One region of the Thalassospira sp. ABL2_045 genome, then DNA from elsewhere that is predicted to be linked to it. Evidence: riboswitches for the same ligand, from Rfam matches in the RefSeq annotation. Region 1 holds a riboswitch; the other holds the start of a gene.
What was found. A riboswitch is a leader RNA that binds a small molecule or an ion and turns the genes downstream of it on or off. The one in region 1 is predicted to bind glycine.

Region 1 (15,181 bases):
ACGACGCACATGGCGGTTTTGCCCATGCCAAGGCCGCCAAATTCTTCAGGGATGGTCAGACCGAACACGCCGAGTTCCGACATTTCCGTGACGATGTCGATCGGGATCAGCTCATCACGTTCATGCCAGCCATGGGCATGCGGGGATACCTTTTCCTCGACAAAGCGGCGGAACTGATCGCGCACCATATCAAGGGTTTCGTCCTCAAGCCCGGTTTCGCCAAAGCGCCCGGTATCGAGGCTGTCTTCGATTTCGGCGGCAATCGCACGGCGTGCGGCATCCGAATTGCCATGTTGGGCAAGGGTTGCCACCGACGGGTTTGCCGCAAGCGAAGCAATCAGGTTATCTGCGACACCAAGGGTCGAAAGACGGATGATCTCGCCTTGTGACATCGGAATGCCGCCGATGATCTGGGCGAGATATTCCCCAAAGGCCGATTGCAGGATCAGATGTTCGAGCGTGCCGAACTTGTCCTGATCCTTAAGCCTGCTTGCCCATGCCTTCATCTGCCCCAAGGCTGTGACATAGGTGGTGAACCAGGCAAAGCCATGTGCGGCAAACTGGTTTTCATCAAAGGCGTCGGCATTGATCCGGCCATCGACCGTGACAGCGGTGCGCACGGCATATTCAGCCGCATCATAGACAGGGCTGAGTGCAGAAAGCGCGTCATCGCACAAATGTTCGAGGTCGGGCAAAAGGGCATTCTCAGTCATTATTCAGGTCCTCGGATCGGGTCCTCGTTGTGCAATCCTGTGGGGCGATTGCGCGGATCGTTTACAAAGTTCAGAGGGTGGTGGCACCCCGGCGCAAATCGGGCGAGAATGCGCGCAGGGTGCCAACAATCAGTCGAAGGTCAGGCCCCAAACGACTTGGGAGAATCCGGGGCCTGATGTGGGATTATCCTTCGACTGCTTCTTCAAGGGTGCGCATGCCCGGGCGTTTGGCCTGAACCAGAACGGCCATGTTGCCGGGCTTGTGTTCGTTGCGCATCATCTTCATGTGCGCACGCGGGATGTCTTCCCAGGCGAAGACTTCGGACATGCTGGGATCAATCCGGCGTTCAACCATCAGGGTGTTGGCCTGTGCCGCCTGTTTGAGGTTGGCAAAGTGGCTGCCCTGAATACGTTTCTGACGCATCCAGACGAAACGCGCATCAAAGGTCAGGTTAAAGCCGGTGGTACCCGCACAGAACACGACCATGCCGCCGCGCTTAACAACGTTGCACGAGACCGGGAAGGTCTGTTCGCCCGGATGTTCAAAGACGATATCAACATCGTTGCCCTTGCCGGTGATGTCCCAGATCGCCTTGCCGAATTTGCGGACCTCTTTCATATAGTCACCAAATTCCGGACCGTTGACGGTGGGAAGCTGGCCCCAGCAATTGAAGTCCTTGCGGTTGATCACGGCCTTGGCCCCGAGCCCAAGCACAAAGTCGCGCTTGGTTTCATCGGATATGACGCCAATCGCATTCGCCCCGGCGGTCGTAATCAGCTGGATCGCCATTGAGCCAAGACCCCCGGATGCTCCCCAGACCAGAACATTATGCCCCGGACGCAGGATATGCGGGCGATGGCCAAACAGCATGCGATAGGCGGTGGCAAGGGTTAGCGTGTAGCACGCGCTTTCTTCCCAGGTCAGATGTTTGGGGCGCGGCATCAGCTGCTGTGCCTGAACACAGGTGAACTGCGCGAATGACCCGTCGGGGGTTTCATAGCCCCAGATGCGCTGGGTCGGAGACAGCATCGGATCGCCGCCATTACATTCTTCGTCGTCGCCGTCATCCTGGTTGCAGTGAATGACAACTTCGTCGCCGACTTTCCAGCGGGTCACCTTCGATCCCACAGCCCAGACGATGCCCGATGCATCCGATCCGGCAATGTGGAACGGGCAATCATGGACATTGAAGACCGAGATCGGTTTGCCGAGCGACGCCCACACACCGTTATAGTTCACACCCGCCGCCATCACGAGAACGAGGACTTCGTGGCTGTCAGGCTGGGTGACCGGCAGCACTTCGCACTGCATGGCGGTATCGGGTTCGCCGTGACGTTCTTCGCGAATCGCCCAGGCATACATGTTTTTCGGCACATGGCCGAGCGGCGGGATTTCGCCGATTTCATAAAGATCTTTTTCTTCCTGACCGCCACGGAAAGGCAGCACTTCAGCGGACGTGTTCATGGCCTTCACTCCTTGTTCGGGGTCGATCCGGTTTGCAGGGTAATGAAATTACCTATGCTGCGTTGCGGTCGACGAATCCTCCAAGCCACGGAATTTGTTCTGTTTCCCCGGGCAAATCCCGGTTTTCTGCGGATTAATCGCAGGCGAAACCGAGGCGATATTTGTTTTCGCTTTTATCGCGTTGCACAAATTGTTATATAATTACTTCGACATTGTCTAGTGGATAATTTAATAACGTTTCCACGTAATTATCGTAAAGAAAATCGGTAATAAAAATACAAGAGGTCGCGATGTTGATGGAAAACAAGCGCAATGCAGCAAAGCCGGAACGCGATCGCCCGTGGCTGATCCGCACCTATGCCGGGCATAGCTCGGCACAGGCATCAAACGCGCTGTATCGTCAGAACCTGGCAAAGGGGCAGACCGGACTTTCGGTGGCCTTCGATCTGCCGACCCAGACGGGATATGATTCCGATCATGTTCTGGCGCGTGGCGAGGTCGGCAAAGTCGGCGTGCCGGTTTCGCATCTGGGCGACATGATGACGTTGTTTGACGGCATTCCGCTTGATCAGATGAACACATCGATGACGATCAATGCGCCGGCGGCGTGGCTTTTGTCGCTTTATATTGCGGTGGCCGAAAAGCAGGGCACAGCGCGGGCAAGCCTGCAGGGCACAACCCAGAACGACATCATCAAGGAATACCTGTCACGCGGGACCTATATCTTTCCGCCGGCCCCCAGTCTTAAGCTGATTACCGATGTGGCGGCCTTTACCTATCGCGAGGTTCCGAAATGGAATCCGATGAATGTGTGCTCGTACCATTTGCAGGAAGCCGGGGCGACGGCCGAACAGGAGCTGGCCTATGCGCTGGCAACGGCGATTGCGGTGCTTGATGCGGTGCGCGATTCGGGACAGGTGCCCGAAGAAGATTTTGCCAAGGTGGTCGGGCGCATTTCATTCTTTGTGAATGCCGGGATTCGCTTTGTCACCGAAATCTGCAAGATGCGGGCATTCTGCGAATTGTGGGATGAAATCACCCGCGAGCGTTATGGCATTGAAGATGCCAAATATCGCCGGTTCCGCTATGGCGTTCAGGTCAATTCATTGGGGCTGACCGAACAGCAGCCTGAAAACAATGTCTATCGCATCCTGATCGAAATGCTGGCGGTCGTTCTGTCAAAAAATGCGCGGGCCCGTGCGGTACAGTTGCCAGCCTGGAACGAGGCGCTTGGCCTGCCGCGTCCATGGGATCAGCAATGGTCGCTGCGCCTGCAACAGATCATGGCCTATGAAACCGATCTTCTGGAATATGAGGATCTGTTTGACGGCAACCCGGCGATTGAACGCAAGGTCGGGGCGCTTAAGGAAGGCGCACGTGAAGAACTTGCCAAGATTGATGCCATGGGTGGGGCGATTGCCGCCGTGGATCGTGGCTATATGAAACAGGAACTGGTGCGCTCCAACGCGCTGCGTCTGGCCGATATTGAAAGCGGGATCACCAAGGTTATTGGGGTGAATGCCTTTACCGAGACCGAGCCATCGCCGCTGACATCGGGTGAAAAATCGATCCTGACCGTCGATGACATGGCCGAGCAGGAGCAAATCGAGAAACTGAAAGCGTGGCATTCGGATCGTGATCAGAAAGCGGTTGATAGCGCATTGGCGGATTTGAAGTCGGCTGCCAGCGAAGAGCGCAACGTTATGGAAAGCTCGATTGCCTGTGCCCATGCCGGGGTAACGACGGGGGAGTGGTCGGAAACACTGCGCGATGTGTTTGGTGAGTACCGGGCACCGACCGGGATCACATCCATGATCGTCACAGGCGAAGAGGAAAACCTTCAGGATTTGCGTGAGCGTGTTGATCAGGTTTCCGACAAGCTTGGCGAACGCATGAAGATGCTGGTCGGCAAACCGGGACTGGATGGCCATTCCAACGGGGCGGAGCAGATCGCCGTCAAGGCGGGCGAAGCCGGGATCGAAGTGCTGTATGAAGGCATTCGTTGGACGCCAGAGGAACTTGTGCGCAATGCGATTGAAGACGGCGCGCATGTGATCGGGCTTTCGATCCTGTCAGGGTCGCATGTGCCGCTGGTGCGTGAAGTGGTCAATGGGTTGCGCGCCAAAGGGGCCGGTCACATCCCGGTGGTTGTCGGGGGCATCATTCCCGAAGCCGATATGCTGGTGCTGCGCCAGATGGGGGTTTCGGCAGTCTATACCCCGAAGGATTATCAGCTGGCCAAGGTCATTTCCGAGATTGTCGATCTGGTTGATAAAAAGGCGTCGGAGAAATCCGTCGTCTCACCAAAAGGGACACAAGACAATCAGGGCGACGCCACCCTGTATTGACGATCACCCGATCAGACACAGGCCATAAAAAACGGTCGCGCCAACATTGGGTGCGACCGTTTTGTATTCGGGGTCGGTTTCGCCGATCAGGATTTCGCCGTTGCCGGTTCCTGCAGGATGCCGTGACGTTCGTTGACCCAGCTTTCAAAGGTTGAAGCCGGCAGCGGTTTGGCAAACAGGAAGCCCTGAATGAAGTCGCAGCCCTTTTCCTGCAGATAGACAAGCTGTTCGACTTCTTCCACGCCCTCGGCAACCACTTCGAGGTTGAGGCTGTGGCCAAGGCCGATCACTGCATCGACGATTGCCTTGTCATCCATATCGACATGGATGTCGTTCACAAACGAACGGTCGATCTTGATCGAGGTGACCGGGAAGCGTTTGAGATAGTTCAGCGACGAATAGCCCGTACCGAAATCATCAATCGCGATCAGAACGCCCAGCTCCTTGAGCTCCTTGAGCGTCGAGACGGCTTTTTCCGGGTTGTTCATCAGTATGGATTCGGTGATCTCAAGTTCCAGCGTGCCTTCGGGCAGGGCGGTGTCCTTGACGATCTTGGTGACACTGTCGACCAGTTCGGCGTCCTGGAACTGGGCCGGGGACAGGTTGACGGCAATCCGCATGCCGGCAAGCGATGTTTCACGCCAGGCCTGCGTCTGTTTGCAGGCGCGTTCAAGCACCCAGGCACCCAGCCGGTTGATCAGACCGCATTCCTCTGCCACGGAAATAAACTCGCCCGGCAGGATCAGGCCGCGTTCCGGATGGTGCCAGCGCACAAGTGCTTCCGCGCCAACGACGCGTTCGGTGCGGCAGTCGATTTTCGGCTGATAGTAAAGTTCGAGCTGATCCTGTTCGAGCGCGTTGCGAAGATCTTCCTCGATGGTTTTGCGTTCCTTGACCCGCTCATGCATGGAGGGCAGGAAGAAGCGGTAATTGTTGCGGCCTTCGGCCTTGGCGGCATACATCGCCATATCGGCGTTCTTGACCAGCTGTTCGGGGTTTTCGCCGTCTTCCGGGAACAGCGTGATGCCGACACTGGCGGTCGAATGCAGGCGGATGCCACGGCAATCGAAGGGCTGGGATAGCTCGTCAATGATGCGTTGGGCCAGGGCGATGGTGTCTTCGATGTTTTGAACATCCGTCTGGATGATCGCGAATTCATCGCCCCCCAGACGGGCGGCGGTATCGGAATCGCGGATGATGCGCGACAGACGCTGCCCCATTTCCTGAATCATCAAGTCACCGACATCATGGCCGAAGTGATCGTTGATGTCCTTGAAGCGGTCAAGGTCGACAAACAGAACCGTTACACCGCGCTGGAAGCGACGGGCGGACAGCAAGGCCTGACGCAGGCGATCCAGGAACAGGGTCCGGTTCGGCAGGCTGGTCAGAACGTCATGGACCGCGAGGTGGCGCATGCGTGCTTCGGTCTGTTTACGTTCGGTAATGTCGGTATAGGTCGCAACATAACCGCCGCCCGGCATAGGGTTGTGATCGACCTGAATGACGCGGCCATTCGGGCGGGTGCGTTCCATGCGATAGGGTTCACGACGGCGCGCAATCGCAACACGGTCGGAAATCAGCGCCTGAATGCTGACATCGCCATATTCGCCGCGCTCGCCGTTATAGCGCAGGATATCGGAAAGCGGGGTGCCTTCCTTGACCAGATCGCGCGGCAGATTAAGCAGTTCGATATAGCGTTCGTTCCAGACCATCAGGTTCAGGTCCTGGTCGAACAGACAGATGCCCTGGCCGATATTGTGCAGGGTGGCTTCGAGCAGGGCCTGCTTACGCTGGGCTTCTTCCTGTGCCTGCCCTTGCAGGGCAACCATTTCATTGTATTCGCGGATCAGAAGGCCAAGTTCGTCCGAGCTGTTCCATTCCACCGGACGGCGCAGACGGCCATGCTTGGTCATTCGGATGGAATGCAGCAGACGGTTAAGCGGTTCCTTGATCGAGCGTTTGTTGGCAATCAGAAGGCTGGCGGCCACGACCGAAATCAACAGCCCGAACAGGATCATGTCGATGGCGATGCGGCGGAACAGCAAGTCCTGCACGCGGTCATCGGTAAAGTAGATGACCAGTTCGCCAACGTCGTGACGGACATTGTTGCGTTCGAAATAGACACGGCGCGACAGGCGCAGCGTATCGGCCAGTTCGGATTGCGAAACGCCGGTATGGGCGAATTCGGTTCCGTCGGCACCAAGCGCCTGCACGGCCACAATGTCACGATCACGCGACATGGCGTTGAGCGCTGATTCGATGTTGTCGACGTCAAGATACCAGAATGGGGTGGCCAGAACGCGGGCGTTAATATCGGCAGTCTGTTCGACTTTGCCGTTCAGATCATCGCGCAGCACCTTGTAGCTGACATAGCCAAAGACAACGAAAAGCGCCAACGAGAACAGCGATACAAGCGGCAATGCAATAAACAGCAGCCGACTGCTCAAGGACTTTCGTTGTAAAAACCCGTACGATCCGCGCGACAAGCGTTCTCTCCCTGGCACCTACTTTGGGCTAGTCGAATATACTGTACTCGACGTTCGTATGGGTGCCAACTCCCCTTAAATTAGTCTCAAGTCAAACCGCAACTTAATGAAAACGCAAGTTCGATTTCGTTAATTTAGCAAATAAACAACTCTCGCCCGCAAGCTTATCTATCTTGGGGCGAAGTCATTCAGCTTCAACCATTTATAGTGAATATCTGCAAAAATTTCGTTACCGCGGAACGGCAAGGCGTGCGAGTTCGTCACATCTTTCGTTTTCTGGATGTCCGGCATGACCCTTGACCCAGTGCCACTCAACCTGATGTGGTTCAAGGGCTTGCAGCAAACGTTGCCACAGTTCCACGTTTTTTACCGGCTTTTTATCCGCCGTTTTCCAGCCGCGTTTCTGCCAACCGAAAATCCACTTGGTAATACCGTCGCGCACATAGCTGCTGTCGGTGTAAATATCGATCACGCACGGGCGTTTAAGGGCCTCGAGCGCGCTGATGGCGGCCATCATTTCCATGCGATTGTTGGTGGTTTCGGGATCACCGCCCGACATTTCCTTTTCAACGCCCTTGAAGCGCAGAATCGCCCCCCAGCCACCGGGGCCGGGATTGCCGCTGCATGCGCCGTCTGTGTAAATCTCGACGCGGTTATCGCCGCCATTATCTGAAGTCATGTTGAGGTGTCCCTGACCGTCTGCCTTAATCAAGGCCATAGGCCGCTGCGTTATCCACACGTTGGTGGAAGCGCAATTTGTTGATGTATTCACGCGGGTTTTTCGGCGTGACCAGCGCATCTTTCGGCGTGTTGACCCAGTCATAAAGGCGGGTCAGCAGGAAGCGCAGGCTGGCACCACGGGCAAGAATCGGCAGGGCCGCCTTTTCGGCATCCGAGATCGGGCGCACCTTGCTGTAATGCGACAGCAGGTTCTTGGCCTTGGTGACGTTAAAGCTGTTGTCGGGTTCAAAGCACCAGGCATTCATGCAAATCGCGATGTCATAGCCAAACAGATCATTACAGGCGAAATAGAAGTCAATCAGGCCAGATACCTCTTCCTTGCCCGGGAAGAAGAAAACATTGTCGGGAAACAGATCGGCATGAATAACCCCCTTGGGCAATTCGTGCGGCCAGTTGGCTTCGAGAAAATCAAGCTCGTCCGCGATCAGATCCCCCAGCCCGGGGAGCTCGTCATTGGCGTGTTCTTGACAGCTTTCAAACAGATTGCGCCAGCCCGCGACACTTAGCGCGTTGGGCAGATGCATTTCGAAATCCGACCCGGCCGTATGCAGTTCGGCCAGTGCTGCGCCAAGCCCGGCACAGTGGTGCGGCTGAATACGGCGCGGAGACATGCCCTGCAGGAATGAGGTGATGGCAGCCGGGCGACCACAGAGTTCACGAAGTGCCACGCCGTCCTTGCCATGGATCGGGGTCGGGCAGTTCAGTCCCTTGGCCGACAGATGATCCATCAGGCCGAGGTAAAACGGCAGATCATCCGGGTTTACCCGCTTCTCATAGAGCGTCAGGATAAAGGGCGCGATGCTGGTCTGAAGCAGGAAGTTGGTGTTTTCGACACCTTCGGCAATGCCCTTGAAAGAAACCACTTCACCGATATCGTATTCGGCAACGAAACGGGCGATATCCTCGTCTGAAACATCGGTATAGACGGCCATGGGCTTTATTGTCGTCCTGATCTGAAAGTAAGCAGTTAGCTGGCAAGCTGGCGCGGTAGTTTAAAAGTGACGTTCTCGTCGGTGAGCGTGATGGTTTCGACCGTCACATCATAGCGTTCCCGGCAGGCATCGATAACTTCTTCGACCAGAACTTCCGGGGCGGATGCGCCGGCCGTGATGCCAAGGATTTTGATGCCTTCAAGCTCAGACCAGTCGATTTCCTTGGCGCGTTCAACCAGAACAGAGCGCATGCAGCCTTCGCGCTTGGCGACTTCGACCAGTCGATTGGAGTTCGAGGAATTCGGCGCGCCCAGAACCAGAATGGCATCGGCCTTTTCGGCGATCAGTTTGACCGCGTGCTGACGGTTGGTTGTCGCGTAGCAGATGTCTTCTTTTTTCGGGACCGAGATTGACGGGAAGCGCCGTTGCAGGATTTCGATGATCTTGGCGGTGTCATCAAGCGACAAGGTTGTCTGGGTCACGAAGGCCAGATTGTCCGGATCCGAAATTTTGATGGTTTCGGCGTCTTGTTCGGTTTCGACAAGCGTCATGCTGCCCAGTGGCAACTGGCCCATGGTGCCGATCACTTCAGGGTGGCCGGCATGACCAATCAGAAGGATATGCTTGCCATCTGCATGATGACGTTCGGCACCGCGATGGACTTTCGAGACCAGCGGGCAGGTCGCATCAAGATATTCAAGCTTGCGGGTTTCGGCGGCCTCGGGCACGGATTTCGGTACGCCATGGGCAGAAAAGATCACCGGAACCCCGTCCGGAACGGCATCGAGTTCGTCGACAAAAACCGCACCCATGTCTCGCAGGCGATTGACCACGAATTTGTTATGGACGATTTCGTGGCGGACATAGACCGGCGCACCATATTTTTCGAGCGCCTTTTCGACGATCTCGATGGCGCGATCGACCCCGGCGCAAAAACCGCGCGGGTTGGCGAGAACGATCTGAAGGCTGGCTTTGTCAGACATGATACAGGTCCGGCTTTCCCAATCGCGTGCGGGCGTTCCCGACGCATTTTTCAAACATTGTCGTTACATAACCCGCCTGATCATGTGGTGCAATGACTCTGCGGCAAAAGGGCCGCGTGTTGTGGCCGGAAATTTGACCTTTTCTATTCCCGCGACCCGTTGAAGCGGGTTGTGCCGACACCCGTGAGGGAATAGACTGCGCGCGGGCCGTTCGGATAAGACACAGGCCTGAAAACATTTGGTTTGATAGAGGCTTGGATGACAATCGGTAACGGACTTCGGCGCGTTTTTGCATTTGGTATGGTCTCGCTTGGCGGATTGCTAAGTGCGTGCGGCGGCGGAAACCCGTTCGAAGAACAGCCCGTACCGGTTTGCCCGGCCGCCTATCTGCCAAAGGATACGGCGAAGCTGGTCGAGTTCAGTGGCGGTGGCCGCGATCTGACCGATGTGATCGTTGAGGCGGAATTTACCGGTTATATCGGTGACTGCGGCTATGATCTGGATGACAAGGAACTTGATGTCATCATCAGCCCGATCATCACTGCCGAACTTGGACCGGCGGCGCAAAATCGTACTGTGCAGTTCGAATATTTCGTTGCGCTCCGCGACCCGAATGGCAACTTCATCCAGAAGTCGGTGTTCAACATCAATATGGCCTTTGCCGACAATCTGAACATGGCGCGGATCCGCGATGAGCAGGTGACACTTTCGGTGCCGCTCGATGATGTCTGGACGGGTCCGGATTATGAAATCTATCTCGGTTTCCAGCTGAGCGCGGAGCAACTGGAATATAATCGCCGCTTCGGAACCGATTGATTTATCGGGAAGTTTTGGCGTTTCGGGCCGGTCGATAGCCCCTTTTGGGAAAATAGGGGCTGGTCGGTTTGCGCGGAAACCCGTACAATAGAAACACACCCAAATGATCCCCGTGGGAGAGGCCGCAGTCCTTATGGATATGCGGACGCCGAAGGAGCAACCACCCCGGAAACTCTCAGGCAACAGGACCGCGCGGAGATGGGACTCTGGAAAGCAGGTGCTGTGATCAGCCTGATCAAAACGCACCTCGCCGAAGATGTAAGCAGACCGGTTTAGCCATTGGCTGTGATTCTTTCAGGCTCCGAGACAGAGGGGGAATGTGGTTGGCCAGTGGTCGGCTATGTTTCGCAACGATTGTCCCGGAGAAGGAAGAGTGGATCAACAGACCGAACTGCTAAAAACAGCCCTTTATGACCTGCATGTTGAACTCGGTGCCAAAATGGTGCCGTTTGCGGGCTATGCCATGCCGGTTCAATACCCGCTTGGTGTGAAGGGCGAACATCTTCATACCCGTGCAAAGGCTGGCCTGTTTGATGTCTCGCATATGGGGCAGGTGCGCCTGACCGGCGAAAACCGCGTGGCAGAGCTTGAAAAGCTTGTGCCCGGTGATATTGCGATCCTCAAGCCCGGTCGCACGCGTTATTCCGCATTCACCCAGGACGATGGCACAATCCTTGACGATCTGATGATTACCAATGCGGGTGACAGCCTGTTCCTGGTGATCAATGCGGCTTGCAAGGATGACGATATTGTTCATATGCGCGCCAATCTTGGCGATGGCGTATCCCTTGAAGAAATCGATGATCGCGCGCTGATGGCGCTGCAGGGCTCGGATGCGGCCAAGGTGCTGGCACGGTTTGCGCCTGCGGTTACTGATCTGAAATTCATGAGCTTTGCCGAAATCGAGATCGCAGGCGTCCCGTGCTTTGTGACCCGTTCAGGCTATACCGGTGAAGACGGTTATGAGATTTCGGTGCCCAATGCGGATGCCGAAACGCTTGCACGTAAATTGCTGGCCGAGGACGAAGTTGAGGCGATTGGCCTTGGCGCGCGTGATTCGCTGCGTCTGGAAGCCGGTCTGTGCCTGTATGGCAATGACATCGACACCACCACGACCCCGGTGGAAGGTGATCTGAACTGGATCATCAACAAGCGTCGCCGGGCCGAAGGCGGGTTCAAGGGATCTGACGTGATCCTCGATCAGCTTGAAAATGGTGCGGATCGCAAGCGTGTCGGCATCAAGCCCGAAGGCAAGGCCCCGGCCCGCGAACATACCCAGATTTTGAATGCAGACGGCGAAGAGATTGGCGAGATCACGTCAGGCGGGTTTGGCCCGACCGTCGATGGTCCGATCGCAATGGGCTATGTTGCGATCGAGTTTTCCAAACCGGGAACCAAGATCGACCTGATGGTGCGCGGCAAGGCCCGCCCGGCCGAGGTGGTTGAACTTCCGTTTGCACCGCATCGCTATTTCCGCGGTTGAGTATCCGAAATTTTGAGAGCGCGGCGACGCCGCATTGGCATTGAATTGATCAAGAGGGACAAAGGGAAATGACAAAGAAATTTTCGCAAGAACATGAGTGGATCGAGTTCGAAGATGGTGTTGCGACCGTTGGCATCACCGATTACGCGCAGCAGTCGCTGGGTGACATTGTTTATGTCGAGCTGCCGGAAGTTGGCAAAAAGCTGACCAAGGACGGCGACGCAGCCGTGGTTGAATCGGTCAAGGCCGCCAGCGACGTCTATGCCCCGCTTGATGGTGAGATTGTTGAAATCAACGAAGAACTTGATGCCAATCCGGCACTGGTCAACGAAGCCCCGGAATCCGAAGGCTGGTTCTTTAAAATGTCCCTTGCTGATGAATCCCAGCTTGATGCGCTGATGGATGAGGCAGCCTACAAAGACTTCGTCGAAGGTCTTTAAGCATGCGCTATCTCCCACTGACACGCGCTGATCGCGCTGCGATGCTTGACACCATCGGGGCTGCATCAGTTGATGAACTTTACGGTGATGTGCCTGACGGCGCGTTGCTCGATAAGCCTGTTGAATTGCCATCCCACCTTGGCGAAATGCAGGTCGAACGCGATATGCTGGCCCTTGCCGGGAAAAACATGGGGGCGTCCAGCGTGCCCAGTTTCCTGGGGGCTGGTGCCTATCGCCACCATGTGCCGGCCACGGTTGATTACGTGATCCAGCGCGGTGAGTTCCTGACCGCCTATACCCCGTATCAGCCGGAAATCGCACAGGGAACGTTGCAGTATCTGTTTGAATTCCAGACCCAGGTTGCCTCGATCACCGGGATGAATGTTGCCAATGCCTCGATGTGGGATGGTGCAACGTCCTGTGCCGAGGCGGTGCTGATGGCATGCCGCGCGACCCGTCGTAAAAAGGCGGTTCTGTCCGGTGGTCTGCATCCGCATTACCGCGAAGTGACGGAAACCTATTGCCAGTACAGCGATACCGAAGTCGCCGGGCGTGATGGGCATCCCGAGCACCAGGCAACGGCCGAAGAATTTGACGATCTGATCGATGATCAGACGGCTTGTGTGGTTGTGCAGTACCCGGATGTGTTTGGTCGTATTCAGGATCACACCAAACTGGCTGAACTTTGCCATGCCAAGGGGGCGCTTCTGGTCGTGGTCTTTACCGAGGCGGTTGCCTTTGGTGCGGTCAAATCACCGGGCAGCTTCGGGGCCGATATCGTTTGCGGTGAAGGCCAGTCGATCGGTAATGCGCTGAACTATGGTGGACCGTATGTCGGTCTGTTTGCCACCACCCAGAAACTGGTGCGTCAGATGCCCGGTCGTCTGTGTGGCGAGACGGTTGATCAGGACGGCAAGCGTGGCTTTGTTCTGACACTTTCGACCCGTGAACAGCATATCCGTCGTGAAAAGGCGACCTCGAACATCTGTACCAATTCCGGTCTGTGTTCGTTGGCCTTTACGGTGCATATGAGCCTGCTTGGCGAAGATGGTTATCGCCGTCTGGCAACCTTGAACCATGAAAATGCCTGCAAAACAGCCGATGCGATTGATGCTGTTGATGGGTCATCGGTGGTCAATGACAGCTTCTTTAACGAGTTCACGGTCAAGCTGACCAAACCTGCTTTTGAAGTCGTCGAGGCACTGGTTGCCAAGGGTGTTCTGGCGGGTGTGCCGTTGTCGCGTCTGTATCCGAACCGAACGGATCTGGATAACTACCTGTTGGTGGCAGTGACCGAAACCAACACGGATGCGGATATCGCGGCCCTTGCGGCCGCATTGAAGGAGGCGCTGGCATGACCTTTACAACCCATACCGGCAACCGCGGCCTTGTTATTGAAGAACAACTGATCTTTGAACAGGGCCAGCCCGGCCGCACCGGTGTTGATCTGCCCGAACCGGCAGGCACGAAAACCCGTCTTGGCGGTCTTGATCGTGACAGCGACGTTGGCCTTCCGGGCCTGTCCGAGCCGCAAGTCGTGCGTCATTTCACGCGCCTGTCGCAGAAGAACTATGGCATTGATGCCGGTTTCTTCCCGCTTGGTTCGTGCACGATGAAGCATAACCCGCGACTGAATGAAAAGGTCGCGCGTCTGCCCGGTCTTGCCGATCTGCATCCGATGCAGCCCGCAAGCACCGTTCAAGGCGCGCTGGAATTGATCAACAGCTGTGCGCACTGGCTTCTGGTTTTGACCGGCATGCCGGCTGTTTCCATGTCCCCGGCAGCGGGCGCACAGGGTGAGCTTTGCGGCATGATGGCCATTCGTGCGGCCCTTGATGCGCGCGGTGAAAACCGTCGTCGCGTTCTGGTGCCGGAATCTGCCCACGGGACCAACCCGGCCACGGCAGCCGCCTGTGGTTTTACGGTTGATTCGATCCCGGCAACCGAGGATGGCCGTGTTGATCTGGCTGCATTCGAAGCCAAGCTTGGCGATGATGTGGCGGGGATCATGCTGACCAACCCGAACACGTGCGGTCTGTTTGAACGTGATGTGCGCAAGATTGCCGATCTGGTGCATGAAGCGGGCGGGTATTTCTATTGCGATGGTGCGAACTTCAACGCCATTGTCGGTCGCGTACGCCCGGCAGATCTTGGCATTGATGCGATGCATATCAACCTGCACAAGACCTTCTCGACCCCGCATGGCGGTGGTGGCCCGGGTTCCGGACCGGTCGTCTTTTCCGACGTACTGGCCCCGTTTGCCCCGATCCCCTATGTCGTCAAAAAGGGCGACGGTTTCCATCTGGTCGAAACTGCAGACGAAGACGATGGCATGCAGCCATTTGGGCGTCTGAAAGGTTTCCATGGTCAGATGGGCATGTTCATTCGTGCGCTGACCTATATGAAAAGCCACGGTGCGGATGGCCTGCGTCAGGCATCAGGTGATGCGGTTCTCAATGCGAACTATCTGCTGGCCCGTCTCAAAGACAAGCTCAGCGTTGCCTTCCCGGGCTATTGCATGCACGAAGCGCTGTTTGATGACAGCTTCCTGAGGGATACCGGTGTATCGACACTGGATCTGGCCAAGGCAATCATCGACGAAGGGTTCCACCCGATGACGATGTATTTCCCGCTGGTCGTGCATGGTGCGTTGCTGATCGAGCCGACGGAGACGGAAACCAAGGAATCGATCGACCAATTCTGCGATGCGATTCTGGCTCTTGTTGCCAAGGCCGAGTCGGGTGATGCGGAATTCTTCAAGAATGCACCGTATC
Region 2 (15,181 bases), on a different contig from region 1:
AAGATCTTTTTGACCATTACGCTGCCCGACTGCGCTGGCCGTTCGTGCTGCGCGAAGTCGAAGAAAAAAAGAAGCTTCCCCCCAATCAGCTCAAAGACCGCGAAGCAGACCTTCTGCTTGGTGTCATTCCGGAAAATGCCTTCCTGATCGCGCTTGATGAGCGCGGCAAGGAATACGGCTCTATCGAGTTTTCGCAAAAGCTTGAAGGCTGGATGGATCAATATGCCGGCAATATTGCCTTTGCCATTGGCGGGGCGGACGGGCATGGGGCGGCTTTGAAATCACGGGCCAACACGCTTTGGTCACTGGGCAAGGCCACCTGGCCGCATATGCTGGTGCGTGCGCTTATCGCCGAACAACTGTTTCGCGCCCACGCCATCCAGACCAACCATCCCTATCACCGCGAATAGTTGCGGCTGCGTTTACCAGCCAAGCTAATCACTTGATGGAATTCCAGACGCCATGAAGTCTTCCGGTGGAATCCAGGTTCCTGGGATGTGACGGTTTGCCCAGCGACAGACTTCCTGCATGACTGGCAAGAGTTCTGCGCCCTTTCGGGTTAACCGAATTTCGTATCGTTTGGGTCGGCTCTGGTAAAGTTTTCGGGAAACCAAGCCGTATCGTTCCATTGCTTCCAGACGATCACTCAAAACACTACTGGTGATCTTTTCTGGTGAGTCCAAAAATTCCGAGAATTTTGTCTTTCCGTTTATCAGGTCTCGCAAGATCACCATGGTCCATCGATCTCCGATAATATCCAGAGTCGTTGCAATCGGGCACCCTGATCGCGGCTCTACAATTCTCTTAACCATTTGAAATATAGTTCTTTATCAATTGTAAGTTGTAACTTGCAAGTTACAACTTACAATCTACTCCCGTTTCATGAAGATGTCAGGAGAAAACTATGTCACAGAACCAAAAACCGCATCCAGATCCGCTCCCGGGCGGCCCTTCCGGCCATGAACAAAGCGGTGGCTTTGAAGGAGGCTGCCTGTGCGGTGCTGTCCGTTACAAAAGCGCCAACCCGCCGCAACTGACCGGACATTGCCATTGCGTTGATTGCCGCAAAAGCAGCGGCACCGGGCATTGCACCCATGTCATTGTTGCCGAGGATGGCTTTACGCTTACCGGAAAAGTCACTGTCTATGATCGCAAAGCCGACAGCGGCAACATGATCAGTCGGGCTTTTTGCCCGACATGTGGGTCTGCACTGTTTTCCCGTAATGTCGGCATGCCCGGAGTGGTTTTTCCAAGGGCATCCAGCCTTGACGATCCGGAAATCGCCCAGCCCAGCATGGTAGTTTACGCCAGCCGAGCCCCTTCGTGGGACAAACAGCCAAGTGATTTACCTTCCTTCCCGGAAATGCCGCCTGAACCACCTATCAATTTTTAAATCTGGTCCGGCACCAAAGTGACCGACCTCCCGATCCGGCAGAAACAATTTCGCGTTGCGGCGTAAAGGTGGGGTTTAACCCCACCTGAGGTCGAATATCACCTATACCGTTGCTCAAGCAATGCGCGATAAAACAAGGATCTTTTCTCCTTTTTAGCGCATGCTGCCTTGCAACATGCCAATTGCCCCGATAACATTCCTTACAAGAAAGAAATATTCCCAAAATCAAAAAGACTCTTGGGCAATGGTAAGGCTTTGAATATGGAACAAACCGTTTTGGCCGCGCAGGACGGCGAAACTGCGCACGACGTCGCCCAAACCGCTGCTGGCATCGAAGAACTGATGCGCGGCATCTCCACCGCACTGGATTACATTCAGCATCTTCTGGAATTTGCCAACACCGCAGGCGAAACCCAGGACAGCCTGATGCGCGAGATTGACGTGCGTTCCAACAATCTGCGCGCCGGTCTTGATGATACCGGGCGCGAGATCGACAACAGCACCAGTGTTGCCCGCGACGTGCAGGACTCTACCCGTGCCACCGTGGCCGAAAAGACCGAAGCCATCCGCGCCGACCTTGAACGCATCAGTGCCGAACTTGAAACCAAGGCCGAAGGCGCCAACAAGGTTCTGAGCGCGATTGAAGATATCGGCAAGGGCATCAAGCTTTTGGCGCTCAATGCCGCGATTGAAGCCGCCCGCGCCGGTGATCATGGCCACGGATTTGCCGTGGTTGCCAAGGAGGTCGGCAACCTTGCGCAAAGCACCATGCAGCGCACCCACGAAGCGGTCGACCTGATTGATCTGTCTGACGTGACCAAGGCCCTTCGCGAAAGCATGGCCAATATCGGCCGTGACCTTGATAGCCTCGGCAATGAAATCGAAGGGTCGCTGACCACCCTTCAGGAACGCTTTACCAACATGTCCGGCCGCTTGGCCGATATTTCCGAACATAACCAGGTGGTGTTCGAACTGCTCGCGGGCAGCAAGGATGCCTCGGCGCGGACACGCAGCAAGGTGACCTGGGCACATGAAGACACCAAGGCACTGGGCGCAAGCCTGGGCGATGCGAGCACGGCACAAACAAACCTCAGCCGGTTTCTTGATAAACATCACCTGCATGACGATCCGACCTATGACCGGTTGGCCGATATCAAGGCGCGCGGCAAAATCCGTATTGCCATCGAACCGGCCTTTGTCGGCCTGTCATTCCGCCCGAAGCCAAATGATCCGTTGCGCGGCCTTGATGCCGATTACGCACGCGCGCTGGCCAAATGGCTGGGGGTTGAGTGCGAATTTGTTGAACATCCGTGGGATTTGCTGACCGAGCTTTTATTCGTTGGTGCAAAACCCGGTGCACCAACGGCCGATGTGGTCTGGAGCGCCCTGCCACCCAGCGACTTCTATAAAGGTGTCGCCTATTCCGACACATATACCTATCTCAACTTCGCGCTGTGTCGACGTGCAGGCAATACCGAGATCAACCGTCTTTCGGATTTGAATGGCAAGGTTTTGGGCATCATCAATGACCCGGTGGCGTTTCAGGTTCTTGAAGAACAGGGACTGCGCTGGGCGGATAATGAAAACAAGCCGGGCGGCATTGCCAAGCTGTCCAACCTGATTGCCTATAGCGACCAGACTCGCCTGCATGATGCCTTAGCCAATGGGGCGGTGGATGCCTTTGCGGTTGATCAGCCGATTTTCCACTGGGCTGCCAATAACCCGGAAAGCCCGTGGCATGGCCGGATCGAAGTCCTGCCGGGTAATATCCTGCCGCTGCCTTATTACTATACCGCTGCTGTCGCGGCCGAACCGGCATCGTGGAAATTGCTCTGTGCGATCAACGAATTCATTAGCGAATTCCGTGGTTCAAATGAGCGGGCCGAGATCGAAAAACTTTGGCAGGGTCAGGCATTGCAACATCACCTCACCTACAAGGACGAGGCCGGAAACCTTATTGGCGCCGATGAACTGGCGACCCTGTATCACGCCCATTGCCGCAAGTTCGGCATTGCCGACGCCTAGACTTTGCAACGCAACATCAAATGCCGTTTTGCGGGCACGGGTCGCGGAGCGGCATTTGAAAAACATCGCAACTTCAAGGCGTCACAGGTGCTTTTATCAACTTTCACAATATGTTGCCTTGCAACAATTTCCACCGGGCGATAAAGTTTCCTTATAAGAAATAAAAATTCACACAATTCAGTGGCAGCGGTGAGGCTTTGAAAAATGGACGAAACCATCATGGCTCCGCGTGCGGACGAAGTCGATCAGGACGCGCCGCAACAATCATCAGACATCCCCGAAATGGAGTCAGTTGCGCCCACACCGCAAGCCGATAAACTTGATGCGTTGATGCGTGGCATTTCCACTGCCCTTGATTACATCGAAAACCTGCTGGAATTCGCCAATACCGCCGGCGAAACCCAGGACAGCCTGATGCGCGAGATTGATGTGCGCTCCAACAACTTGCGCACCGGTCTTGAAGAAACCCGCCGCGAAATCGAAGAAAGCACGGCCACGGCCAACGATGTGCAGGAAAGCACCCGCACAACCGTTTCGTCGAAAACCGATGCCATTCGCGGTGACCTTGAAAAGATCAGTCAGGATCTTGAAACCAAGGCCGAAGGGGCCGCAAAGGTGCTGAGCGCGATTGAAGATATCGGCAAGGGCATCAAGCTTTTGGCGCTTAACGCCACGATTGAGGCGGCGCGTGCCGGTGATCATGGCCGAGGCTTTGCCGTGGTTGCCAAGGAAGTCGGCAACCTGGCGCAAAGCACCATGCAGCGCACCAATGAGGCCGTCGACCTGATCGATCTTTCCGATGTCACCAAGTCCCTGCGTGAAAGCATGGGCAATATCGGCAGTGACCTTGATAGCCTGGGGGGTGAAATCGAAGAAGCCCTTGGGGGCCTGAAAGATCGCTTTGCCCAGATGTCCGGTCGGCTTGAACATATCAGCGGGCATAATCAGGTCGTGTTTGAACTGCTTGATGCCAGTAAGGATTCATCGGCCCGCACACGCAGCAAAGTCAGCTGGGCGTCGGGCGAAATCGGCAAGCTGTCTGATTGCACCACCGATCCTGCAAACGTCTCAACCAAACTTTCGCGCTTCTTGGCCGCCAACCACATTCCCGAAGACCCGGCCTATGACCGGATGGCCGACATCAAGGCGCGCGGCAAAATCCGCATTGCGATTGATCCGGCACTGGTCGGCGCATCCTTCCGCCCGCAAAAAGGCGGGCCGTTGCACGGCATCGATATCGATTATGCAGTGGCCTTTGCCAAATCCATCGGCGTTGAATGTGAATTCATTGAACATCCGTGGGACCTTTTGACCGAACTTCTGTTTGTCGGCAAAAAGGCCGGTCAGCCGCCTGCCGATGTTGTCTGGTGTGCGTTACCGCCAAGTGATTTTTATAAGGGTGTGGCGTTTTCAGATACCTACACCTATCTGAACTTCTCGCTGATCCGCCGCCCGGACAACACATCAATCAACACGATTGCCGATCTTGAAGGCAAGGTCCTGGGTACAGTCAATGACCCGGCCGCCCTTGCCGTGCTTGAAGATGTCGGCCTGCGCTGGGCGGATAATGAAAACAAGCCCGGCGGCATTGCCAAGCTTTCGAACATGATTGCTTATGGCGATATTTCGCGCGTGCATGACGCGGTTGCCGACGGGGCGATTGATGCCTTTGCCGGGGACCACCCGGTATTTTATTGGGCGTCGAAAAACCCGCAAAGCCCGTGGCATGGCAAGCTTGAAGTTCTGCCAAAACCGATCCTGCCGCACCCGTTCTTTTATGTCGCGGCGGTCGCGGCCGAACCGGCATCCTATCCGTTGCTTTGTGCGATCAATGACTTCATTGCCGAATTCCGCAAGACATCAAAACGGGCCGAGATCGAGAAGCTTTGGCAAGGTCAGCCGATTGAACATCACCTGACCTACAAGGATGAGGCCGGCAATCTGATCGGGGCGGACGAACTTGCCAGCAGCTACCACGCCCATTGCCGGAAGTTCGGGATTTCGACTGACTAGGGTCAGGACCTATTAATTTGGTTTGAATGGTCGCTCAGATTTGTGCGGATACGCGGAGCGAAGCCGCCGAAAGATATATATCTTTCAAGGTTTTGCGACAAAGTGGCCCGTGCAAATCTGAGCGATCCGAAGGACAGAGTTCATGTTTGCAAACTCCGACGTTAAACCCCTCGCGCGGGATACCAACCCGCCCAGCGGGCTTTTCCTTGGATTTCACAAACATAAACTCTGCCATTCCAATCAAATTAATAGGTCCTGACCCTAAGTACCTTGCGTAAAACGGCTGGCGTGATGCTGGTGCGGGCATTATCATCGTGCCATGGCGTCAAACAAGAAATCCCTTCGACAACAACGCATTCTTGGCGAACTGGACCACGAACCGTCCCTTCGGATCGCGGATCTGGCCGAACGACTGAATGTCTCGAATGAAACCATTCGGCGCGACTTTGACGAGCTGACGTCGCAAGGCTTGATCAACCGCACCTATGGCGGGGCGGTCCGCCGTCAGGCCAGCGAGCCGGGCCTCAATGAACGCCATCAGCTTCACATCACAGAGCGTGAAAGCATCGCCAAACAATCCGTCCCGATTCTGGCCGGTGCGCGCCACATCATGATCGGATCGGGTGCAACCACGGTGCATGTGGCCAAACGGCTGGCCGTGACCATGACCGATCTTACCGTGATCACCCATTCCTTTGGCGTCGCCACGGTTCTTGCCATCAACCCGACCATCCGGGTGATCATGGCACCGGGCGTTTACCACGCCCAGGAAGGTGCAATGCATGGTGCGCAAACAGTGCGGTTTTTGGAAAACTATCGGGTGGAGTGGGCCATTCTGGGCGCCAGTGGCCTTGATGGCGACGGCGCCAGTGATGCATTGATCGAGGCGGCTGATGTTTATTCCGTCATGATGGAACGCGCGACCCGTAGCATGATTGTTGCCGATCACACCAAGTTCAATCAGGCCTTCCCGGCACGTTATTGCGACTGGACAGCGGTTGACGTTCTGGTCACGGATGAACACCCGATGGGCGTGCTGGGTGAAACCATCCGCGAAAGCGGCTGCACGATCAAGGCCGCCAACAGCAATTAATCCCCGAATTCAGTCCGGTCATGCGTTCCTAGCGGCAGGCGCGCAGCGACTTCGCCAGCGCCTCGATAAAGAAATCAACTTCTGACGATTTCAGACATAGTGGCGGGCGGATTTTCAACGTCTGACCATATTTTCCGGCCGCCCCGATCAGAACGCGATGTTCGCGCATGGCATTGATCACGTCACCAACCAGCTGCCCGCTGGGCTTGGCCGGATCACCATCGGGGGACAGGTCCACCCCCAGGAACAACCCGGCACCACGCACATCACTGATGCGACCATCAATATCGGCCAGATGCATCAACCCTTCGCGCAGCGACTTGCCACAAAGCGCTGCATTACTCTGAAGGTTTTCATCACGGATGACATCCAAAACCGCCAAGCCCGTTGCGGATGCCACCGGGCTTGCAGCAAAGGTATTGAAATATCCGACATCCTCGCAAAATGCGCTTAGCAGTTCCGGGCGCACGGCAATACCGGCCATCGGGAACCCATTGCCCATCGGTTTGCCCATGCTGACGATATCGGGTTCGACATCGTGGCGATCAAAGCCCCAAAACGCATCGCCGGTTCGCGCAAAGCCCGGCTGGACTTCATCAGCGATAAATATCCCGCCGCAACGATGAACCACCGCCACCGCCAGTCGCAAGAACCCGCGCGGATTTGAAAAGACGCCGTCACTTGAAAAAATGCTGTCTGCAATCAGGGCCGCAACCCCATGGCCACGATCCTGCAAAACCAGTGCGGCCTTGTGGACCTCATCAGCAAAGCCCGCCGCGACATCATCGCCATAGCTCAGCTTGCTCGGTGCCGGAACGGCAACGACATGATCGGGCAGATTGCCGCGCTTGAGTGCGGATGGCGAAATCTCTGTCACCGCACTCGTATTGCCGTGATAGGCGGACTCGGTCACGATGATGCCGCGCGCCCCTGTCGACCGCTGGGCAATACGCAGCGCAAGGTCATTGGCCTCGCTGCCACTGCAGGTCAGGACGATATTTTCAAGGTAATCGGGGAATGTCGCCTTAAGGCGATCCAGATATTCCTCGGTCGTCTGATGCAGATAACGGCTGTTGATATTAAGCTTGGCGGCCTGATCGGCCATGGCCGCAACCACACGCGGGTGGCAATGCCCGACCGAGGGCACGTTGTTATAAAAATCAAGATAGCTCGTGCCATCTGCCGCCGTCATCCAGCAGCCAGACCCCGACACCATTTCAATCGGATCGCGGTAAAACAAAACCGATGCCGCCCCGAAATTCCGGGTCCGGCGCGACAATAGGTCATCACCGGCCGGTGGGTGGCCGATGGACGTTTTGCCATCATAGGCATTCATATCAAGGATGGGGCGCGCAGGTTTCATTTCGCACTCTCGACGGTGAGATAATCCTGCGCCATTTGCAGGGTTCCGGCGGTAAAGTCCGTGCCCATCTCCTGCGCGGTCGGTGTTTCCGGATGACTTGCGATCCACGCGGTCAAAAGCAAACGCCGCAGCATGACAAAACTATCCAGCATTGCCGCGTCAGCAGCCGAAAACGGCGCGACAGTTCGGTACCCTTCAATCCATGCTTCTTTCAGGGCCGGGACAATCGGATCAAGCTCGATAAAGCTGATTGCGGCAGCAAAGTCATAGCCAAACCAGCCAAAGCCGCAATCATCGAAATCGATCACACCCAGCCGATCACCATCGACCAGAAGGTTCGCCAAACGCAAATCAGCATGGATCAGGCCATAGCGATCATTGCCCATGCCAAAGGCGGCCAGTTTCTGATCAAGATGCACACAAAGCCGTTCAAGCAAGGTCAAGCCATCTTCATCAAGACCGGGGGCCGCGCGCCAATCCCCCCAATGCGGATTGGCCCCAAGCGTGGTGTCAAACGTCCAGCTTTTGCGCACGAAATTGACCGAGCGCGTCCATTGCCGCGCATGTCCATGCAAACGTGCACTGATCGCGCCCAACTTGAAAAAGCCATCGACCAATGCTTCATCGGCAGAAGGTTCTTCGCCGCTCATGAAATCAAAGGCAACCACATGGCGGTTGCCCCCGTCCTGATCAAATTCGGCGACCAATGATCCGTCACTACGCAGGCGCGGCTTGGGAGTATCGACGATATCACTGGCACGCAGGGCATTGATCCAGGCCAGCTCAGATTCGATTTCCGCCCGCGTGTGATAACCCGGCCGATGCACCCGCAAGATCAGCTTTGCGTCACTATCGGGATCGGTCGCGAGAAAAGTCGCATTCTCCGACACGGTCAAAAGCGACACATCGGTATTCACGCCCATCCCCCAACCGGGCAGGACCGATTCCGCGCCCTTTTTCAGGACATCAATCATGTTGTCATCGTAAATGCCGCCCAACCGATGCCTCCTGTCGCTTTCTGCTGGCCGTGCAAAACGAGTTGTCGCGCCGTTTCGGGGCCGTCTCCCTGCCATTTTGTGAATAATGCGGCACAAAATGTGTAACTTGCAACATTTTTTGTTGCATCACGGAATATTTCGCCCAATCATCAAGGAAACATAACGCAGCACACAATCAGGGAACCGGCAATCCGCAGCACAGAACACATCTAGCACAGGCGCATTGCCCAATGACTTCACGAAAGGATCGACCATGCTTACTTCGATTTCCGGCAAAAGCGTCATCGTCACCGGTGGCTCAAAGGGCATTGGCAAGGGCATTGCCATGGTATTTGCCAGCAAGGGCGCAAATGTCATGATTGCCGCCCGCACCGAAAAGGACGCGGCAGCCACCGTCGATGAAATCAAGGCCGCCGGGGGCACCGGTGACAAGTTCCTGTGTGATGTGTCGGATTTCGATCAGGTAAGCGCGTTGGCTGACTACACCGCAAGGACCTTTGGCGGGATTGATATCCTGTGCGCCAATGCCGGTATCTTCCCGCAGATCAAGATGGTTGATATGACCGCCGATGATTGGGATCAGGTGATGTCGACCAACCTCAAAAGCAGCTTCCTGTGCGTGAAGGCCTGCATCCCCTATTTCGAAAAAACCGGCAAGGGCCGCGTGGTGATTACATCCTCGATCACCGGGCCAGTGACGGGCTATCCGGGCTGGTCGCATTACGGCGCATCAAAGGCCGGTCAGCTTGGCTTTATCAAGACGGCGGCCATGGAACTGTCACGCTATAACACGACGATCAATGCCGTCATGCCCGGCAATATCATGACAGAGGGGCTGGCGGACCTGGGTCAGGAATATCTTGATTCCATGGCGAACTCGATCCCGCTCAAACGTCTGGGCAGTGTCGAAGATATCGCCAACGCCGCCCTGTTCTTTGCATCCGATGAAGCGGCCTATATCACCGGCCAGCAAATCGTCGTCGATGGCGGTCAGATCCTGCCGGAATCGCTTGAGGCACTTGAAGAGATTTAAGCAGCTACCCTTAAGAGAACTTTCAATGCGATCTCAAAGTAATATTCTTCTCAGAAGAAACAACACTTGGGGGTTGCAATGTTCCGCCGGATTTCGGTACGCCTTTGGTTAGCTTTGTCGACAGTTCTGGTGATTTCGGGGTGTGCTGGAAGTCAGGTAAACTATTCCCCACCGGACCTTTCCAGTTCGTTAGGCACAAACGAGATCACGATAGAAGCAGACTTCGAAGCTGTGTGGGATGAATATGTAAAAGAACTCTCCCAAAGTTTCTTCGTAATCAATAACATCTCTAAAGAGAGTAGGATTATCAACGTCTCGTTTTCAGCCAATGACCCGACAAAATATGTCGAATGCGGCACTACAACGATTACGTCCAAGCACCCTGCTCGCGGAACCCAAACGTTTACCTATCCTGTTGCGGGTAGCTCCAGTCATTGGCTTGGCGTCGAAGGCACAAATCACATAGTAGATCGAGTAAGGCAAACTAGCCTTGAAGGACGAGCAAACATTTATATTGCCCCACTGAATTCGTCTCAGACTCTCATGCGGGCTAATGCTAGCTATGTGTTGAACATTCAAGTGAAGATAACCGGGGTCACCGCTTACCATCAGGAAATGAATAGCTCTCAAGTATCCTTTTCCACGCAAGAGCAGGGTGCTGGAGCCGATGGGATCACATGCAAGAGTAAAGGCGTCTTCGAAGAAGCACTATTAGACCTAGCTACTCTCTGAAAACGCCCAAGCTCCGTGCCTAGTCAAACGAAACACCCTATGCCAAACCGTACTGGCTGCGTACGACGCCGGAATTGTATCGCTCGGACGCCAACAGGCGGGGCTTAAGCCCCCCGGCGTCACGCCCGAACAGCGATATCCCGTCCCCCAGCACTTCCGGGATCGTAAAGATATCCAACTGATCAGCAAACCCGCCAAACAGGAACTGTGTCACCACACTGCCGCCGCCAACGACCCAGATGTCGCCATCCCCGGTTCGGCGGTCGCGCAGCTGATCGACCAGTTCGATGATGCTGCCACCATAGGCCTCTGTATTAGCGGGCCGGTCACGGGGCAGATCGCGCGATGTCAGAACGATTGTGCGACGGGCCTCATAGGGCCAGTCGCCAAATTCCATCACCTGATCAAAGGTGTTTCGCCCGATGATCAACGTGCCAACGGAGTCCAGAAAGTCATCAAAGCCGAATTCGGCCGGGTCATATTCACCCAACCAGTCCACCGCACCATTGGCGCGCGCAATGAAGCCATCCAGACTGACCGCGATATAAATGCGGAACAGTTTTTTGCTCATGTCTATGTCCAACCGATATTGGGGTCTTTGCCCCTATTTTTAATCGGCAAATCATAGCAAAACACCAACCACAAGTCGCAAGAAACAATCGCAGCAAACCGGGTCATTTCCATGACACATGCGAAAAAGCCCGGCTTTCTGCCCTATTCTTAAGAATTGGGTTTAGCACTCAACCACGTTGACATTGACCGCAAGGCCGCCCTGACTGGTTTCCTTGTACTTGCTTTGCATGTCGAGTCCCGTCTGGCGCATGGTTTCGATCACCTTGTCCAGCGACACGGTATGTTGCCCGTCACCGCGCAATGCCAGACGTGCGGCATTGATCGCCTTGACCGCGCCCATGGTGTTGCGCTCGATGCACGGCACCTGCACCAGACCGCCGATCGGATCGCATGTCAGGCCAAGGTTATGCTCCATGCCGATCTCGGCGGCGTTTTCAACCTGCTCGGGCGTGCCGCCCAGAACCGCACACAGCGCACCGGCCGCCATCGAGCAGGCTACGCCGACCTCCCCCTGACAACCGACTTCAGCGGCCGAGATCGAGGCACGCTTTTTATAGATCGACCCGATGGCCGCTGCGGTCAGAAGGAATTCACGGATATTGTGCTGATTGGCGTTGGCGCCGAACTTTTCGTAATAGCGCAGAACCGCCGGAATAACCCCCGCAGCACCATTGGTCGGCGCAGTCACAACCCGGCCACCTGCTGCGTTTTCTTCGTTGACCGCAAGCGCATAAAGATTGACCCAATCAATCACGGTCAGCGGATCACGCAGGCCTGCTTCGGGCTTTTCAGTCAGTTCCTTATAAAGGTTTGATGCCCGGCGCTTGACGTTCAGTCCGCCTGGCAAAATGCCATCGGTGCGAATGCCGCGATCAATGCAGCTCATCATCGCGTCATGGACACGATCAACAAAGGCGATGGTTTCTTCCGGGCTGCGCCAGCTTTGCTCGTTCTCCATCATGATTTCCGCAATCGAGCGACCTTCGCGCTTGCAGATTTCCATCAGCTCATCGGCCGAGGAAAACGGAAATGGCAGGGTGATGTTATCGCCGGAATATTCCGCACCGTGGTCGTCGCTCGATACGATAAAGCCACCCCCGACCGAGAAATATTCCTGGGTGTGGATTTTCACGCCATCGCGGTCAAAGGCGGTAATGCGCATGCCGTTGGGATGCTGCGGCAGAGTTTCGGTGAAATGAAACACCAGATTGGTATCGCGGTTAAACGCCACCGGATACTGCCCATAAAGCTGCAACAGGCTGGTTTCATCAATCGCCGTGACCGTTGGCACGATGTCGTCGGGATCGATATTGCGCGGGCGTTTGCCATTCAGCCCCATGATGACAGCGGTATCGGTGGCGTGCCCCTTGCCGGTCAGGGCAAGCGAGCCATACAGATCCACCACGACACTGCCGGTATTTTGCAAAAGATTGCATGCTTCGAGTTCAAGGCAGAAACGATATCCCGCGCGCATCGGGCCAACCGTATGCGAACTCGATGGGCCGATGCCAATGGTGTAAAGGTCGACAACCGACAGGTTAACGTCATGTTGGGAATTGTCTTGCGATCCCGAAGAGGGATCGGTTGCGGGATTTGTCATCAAGGGCCTCCTTCACGGCTCAGTAAAGCGCTTGTTTTCGCGCTGTTTACGAACCGGTGTTTTTGCCCCCTCTGTCCCTTGACCTGAGATTATCTGCCACCGTCCGATAAATATCGGGCAACTGGCGTTCATCCTTCGGTGGAAACCATATCGCGTCTTCTCCCTGACGCTTTTTGGTTTCTCTCTCCAGAGCCTCTATCCGTGACGGTCCATCTGCCTGAGAGTGTTTATGAGGCATTGCTCCTTCGGCGCCGCACATCATGCAAATCGCGTGATATCCGAACTCTCCCGTCACGGTGCGAAATGGCATTTCTGCCACCTCAGAGGTTCACCGTCAGATTGAACACTATCTGCGTCTTTAGACACTGTCAAAAGAACTGGTTTGCATCTGCAAAATTTTCTGCGGCGGATGCTGTTAAGCACCGGCAATCGTGCTAAATTGCCCGTGTAATTCATGTACCTGTTGTGCGCGAAGGTAGACCCACCCTGCCCGCATGACGGGATTGATGGCGAAATATCCCCTAAGTCACCATATTTACGGGACATTCAGCCTTTTCCTTTATCTGTGGGGTTATGAACGTGACTGACAAGAATTCCGTAAAGCGCCCGCGCCCTGTGGTGCTGTGCATTCTGGACGGCTGGGGGTATCGCGAAGAAAGCAAGAACAACGCTGTTGCGCTTGCCAACACGCCTGTCTGGGATGACCTTTACGCCAACAATCCGACCGGGTTCCTCAAGGCCTGCGGTCTGGATGTCGGCCTGCCCAAAGGTCAGATGGGCAACTCGGAAGTCGGTCACATGAACCTCGGTGCCGGCCGCGTGGTCATGCAGGAACTGCCCAAAATTGACGAGGCGGTCAAAACCGGCACCATCGCCGAAACCGACACCGTCAAAAAGATCATCGCCAAGCTGTCCGATTCCAACGGCGTTTGCCACATTGCCGGTCTTCTGTCCGAAGGCGGGGTGCATTCCCATCAGGTACATATGGCAGCCCTTGCCAAAATCATCGCCGGTGCAGGCGTGCCGGTGAAAATCCACGCCTATCTTGATGGCCGTGACACGCCGCCGAAAAGTGCCCCCAAGTTCCTTGAGAAATTCCGCACCCTGATCGGCGATGCCAATGTTGAAATCGCGACGGTTACGGGCCGCTATTATGCGATGGACCGCGACAATCGCTGGGAACGTGTCAGCCAGGCCTATTTCACCATGGTTCAGGGCGCGAACTATGCCGATGGCCGCACAGCCGAAAGTGCCGAGGCCGCGATTGCCGATGCCTATGGCTCTGACACCACCGACGAATTCGTTCTGCCGACCGTGATTGGCGATTACGCCGGTATGCAGGATGGCGACGGTCTTTTGATGACCAATTTCCGAGCTGACCGGGCGCGTGAAATCCTCGCCGCCCTTTGTGCGCCGGACTTTGACGGCTTTGATCGCGGCACGCCGGTAAACTTCGCCGTGCAGGCCGGGATGGTCGAATATTCGTCCGAACATGCAAAATACATGGATGCGATCTATCCGCCGCAGACCCTGCCAAACATCTTTGGCGAAGTGGTTTCCAAGGCCGGCATGAAGCAGCTGCGCATCGCCGAAACTGAAAAATACCCGCACGTGTCGTTCTTCTTTAACGGCGGCGAAGAACAGGTATTTGAGGGCGAGGACCGCATTCTGGTCGCATCCCCCAAGGTCGCGACCTATGACCTGCAGCCGGAAATGTCCGCACCGGAAGTGACCGAAAAGCTGGTCGCGGCCATCAAGGCGGAAAAATACGACACCATCATCCTGAACTTCGCCAACCCGGACATGGTCGGCCATAGCGGCATCCTTGAAGCCGCCATGAAGGCGGCCGAGGCGGTTGATACCTGCCTTGGCAAGGTGATTGACGCGATCAAATCGGTCGGTGGCGTTGCCTTTGTCACCGCTGATCACGGCAATTGCGAAGTGATGGTTGATCCGGAAACCGGCGAACCGCACACGGCACATACGCTTAATCTCGTTCCGACCATCCTTGTTAACGCTCCGGAAGGGGTAACATTGGAAGATGGCCGTTTGGCCGATGTCGCACCGACCTTGCTGCAATTGCTGGGCGTGCCACAACCGGCCGAGATGACCGGCAAACCCTTGCTTAAGGGCCTGAAACAGAATGACGCGCTTCTTGCGAGCTAAATCAGTCTCGAAGATCGCCCTGTTTGCGCTGACCGCATTTGCGGTGCTGTTTGCGAACGGGGCAGCGCCGTCTTTTGCCCAATCGCTGCAAAAGGTTGATCAGCAGCTTGATCAACTTGAAAGCCAGCTTTCCGAACAGCAAAAACAGGAAGAATTCCTGTCGCGCAAATCGCGTGAACTTTGGACCGAGGA

Region 2: another riboswitch for glycine. It lies ahead of ACXAIA_RS10440 (L-serine ammonia-lyase); the one in region 1 lies ahead of gcvT (glycine cleavage system aminomethyltransferase GcvT).

Annotation. Positions count from the first base shown of each region.
Region 1 covers NZ_JBSWYV010000001.1:857,906-873,086, forward strand. The annotation lists gene ACXAIA_RS03890 (acyl-CoA dehydrogenase family protein) at 1-713, opposite strand, end outside; gene ccrA (crotonyl-CoA carboxylase/reductase) at 898-2,178, opposite strand; gene ACXAIA_RS03900 (methylmalonyl-CoA mutase family protein) at 2,469-4,526, shown strand; gene ACXAIA_RS03905 (putative bifunctional diguanylate cyclase/phosphodiesterase) at 4,613-6,973, opposite strand; gene rnhA (ribonuclease HI) at 7,242-7,691, opposite strand; gene ACXAIA_RS03915 (homoserine kinase) at 7,717-8,685, opposite strand; gene ispH (4-hydroxy-3-methylbut-2-enyl diphosphate reductase) at 8,721-9,668, opposite strand; gene ACXAIA_RS03925 (hypothetical protein) at 9,927-10,484, shown strand; glycine riboswitch at 10,588-10,685, shown strand; glycine riboswitch at 10,689-10,796, shown strand; gene gcvT (glycine cleavage system aminomethyltransferase GcvT) at 10,825-11,967, shown strand; gene gcvH (glycine cleavage system protein GcvH) at 12,036-12,407, shown strand; gene gcvPA (aminomethyl-transferring glycine dehydrogenase subunit GcvPA) at 12,410-13,765, shown strand; gene gcvPB (aminomethyl-transferring glycine dehydrogenase subunit GcvPB) at 13,762-15,181, shown strand, end outside.
Region 2 covers NZ_JBSWYV010000006.1:23,274-38,454, forward strand. The annotation lists gene rlmH (23S rRNA (pseudouridine(1915)-N(3))-methyltransferase RlmH) at 1-410, shown strand, start outside; gene ACXAIA_RS10390 (winged helix-turn-helix transcriptional regulator) at 435-812, opposite strand; gene ACXAIA_RS10395 (GFA family protein) at 905-1,393, shown strand; gene ACXAIA_RS10400 (methyl-accepting chemotaxis protein) at 1,655-3,418, shown strand; gene ACXAIA_RS10405 (methyl-accepting chemotaxis protein) at 3,623-5,431, shown strand; gene ACXAIA_RS10410 (DeoR/GlpR family DNA-binding transcription regulator) at 5,751-6,524, shown strand; gene ACXAIA_RS10415 (aspartate aminotransferase family protein) at 6,553-7,887, opposite strand; gene ACXAIA_RS10420 (phosphotransferase enzyme family protein) at 7,884-8,885, opposite strand; gene fabG (3-oxoacyl-ACP reductase FabG) at 9,139-9,918, shown strand; gene ACXAIA_RS10430 (hypothetical protein) at 9,997-10,650, shown strand; gene ACXAIA_RS10435 (dihydrofolate reductase family protein) at 10,688-11,221, opposite strand; gene ACXAIA_RS10440 (L-serine ammonia-lyase) at 11,384-12,823, opposite strand; glycine riboswitch at 12,893-13,015, opposite strand; glycine riboswitch at 13,019-13,124, opposite strand; gene gpmI (2,3-bisphosphoglycerate-independent phosphoglycerate mutase) at 13,397-14,989, shown strand; gene ACXAIA_RS10450 (murein hydrolase activator EnvC family protein) at 14,967-15,181, shown strand, end outside.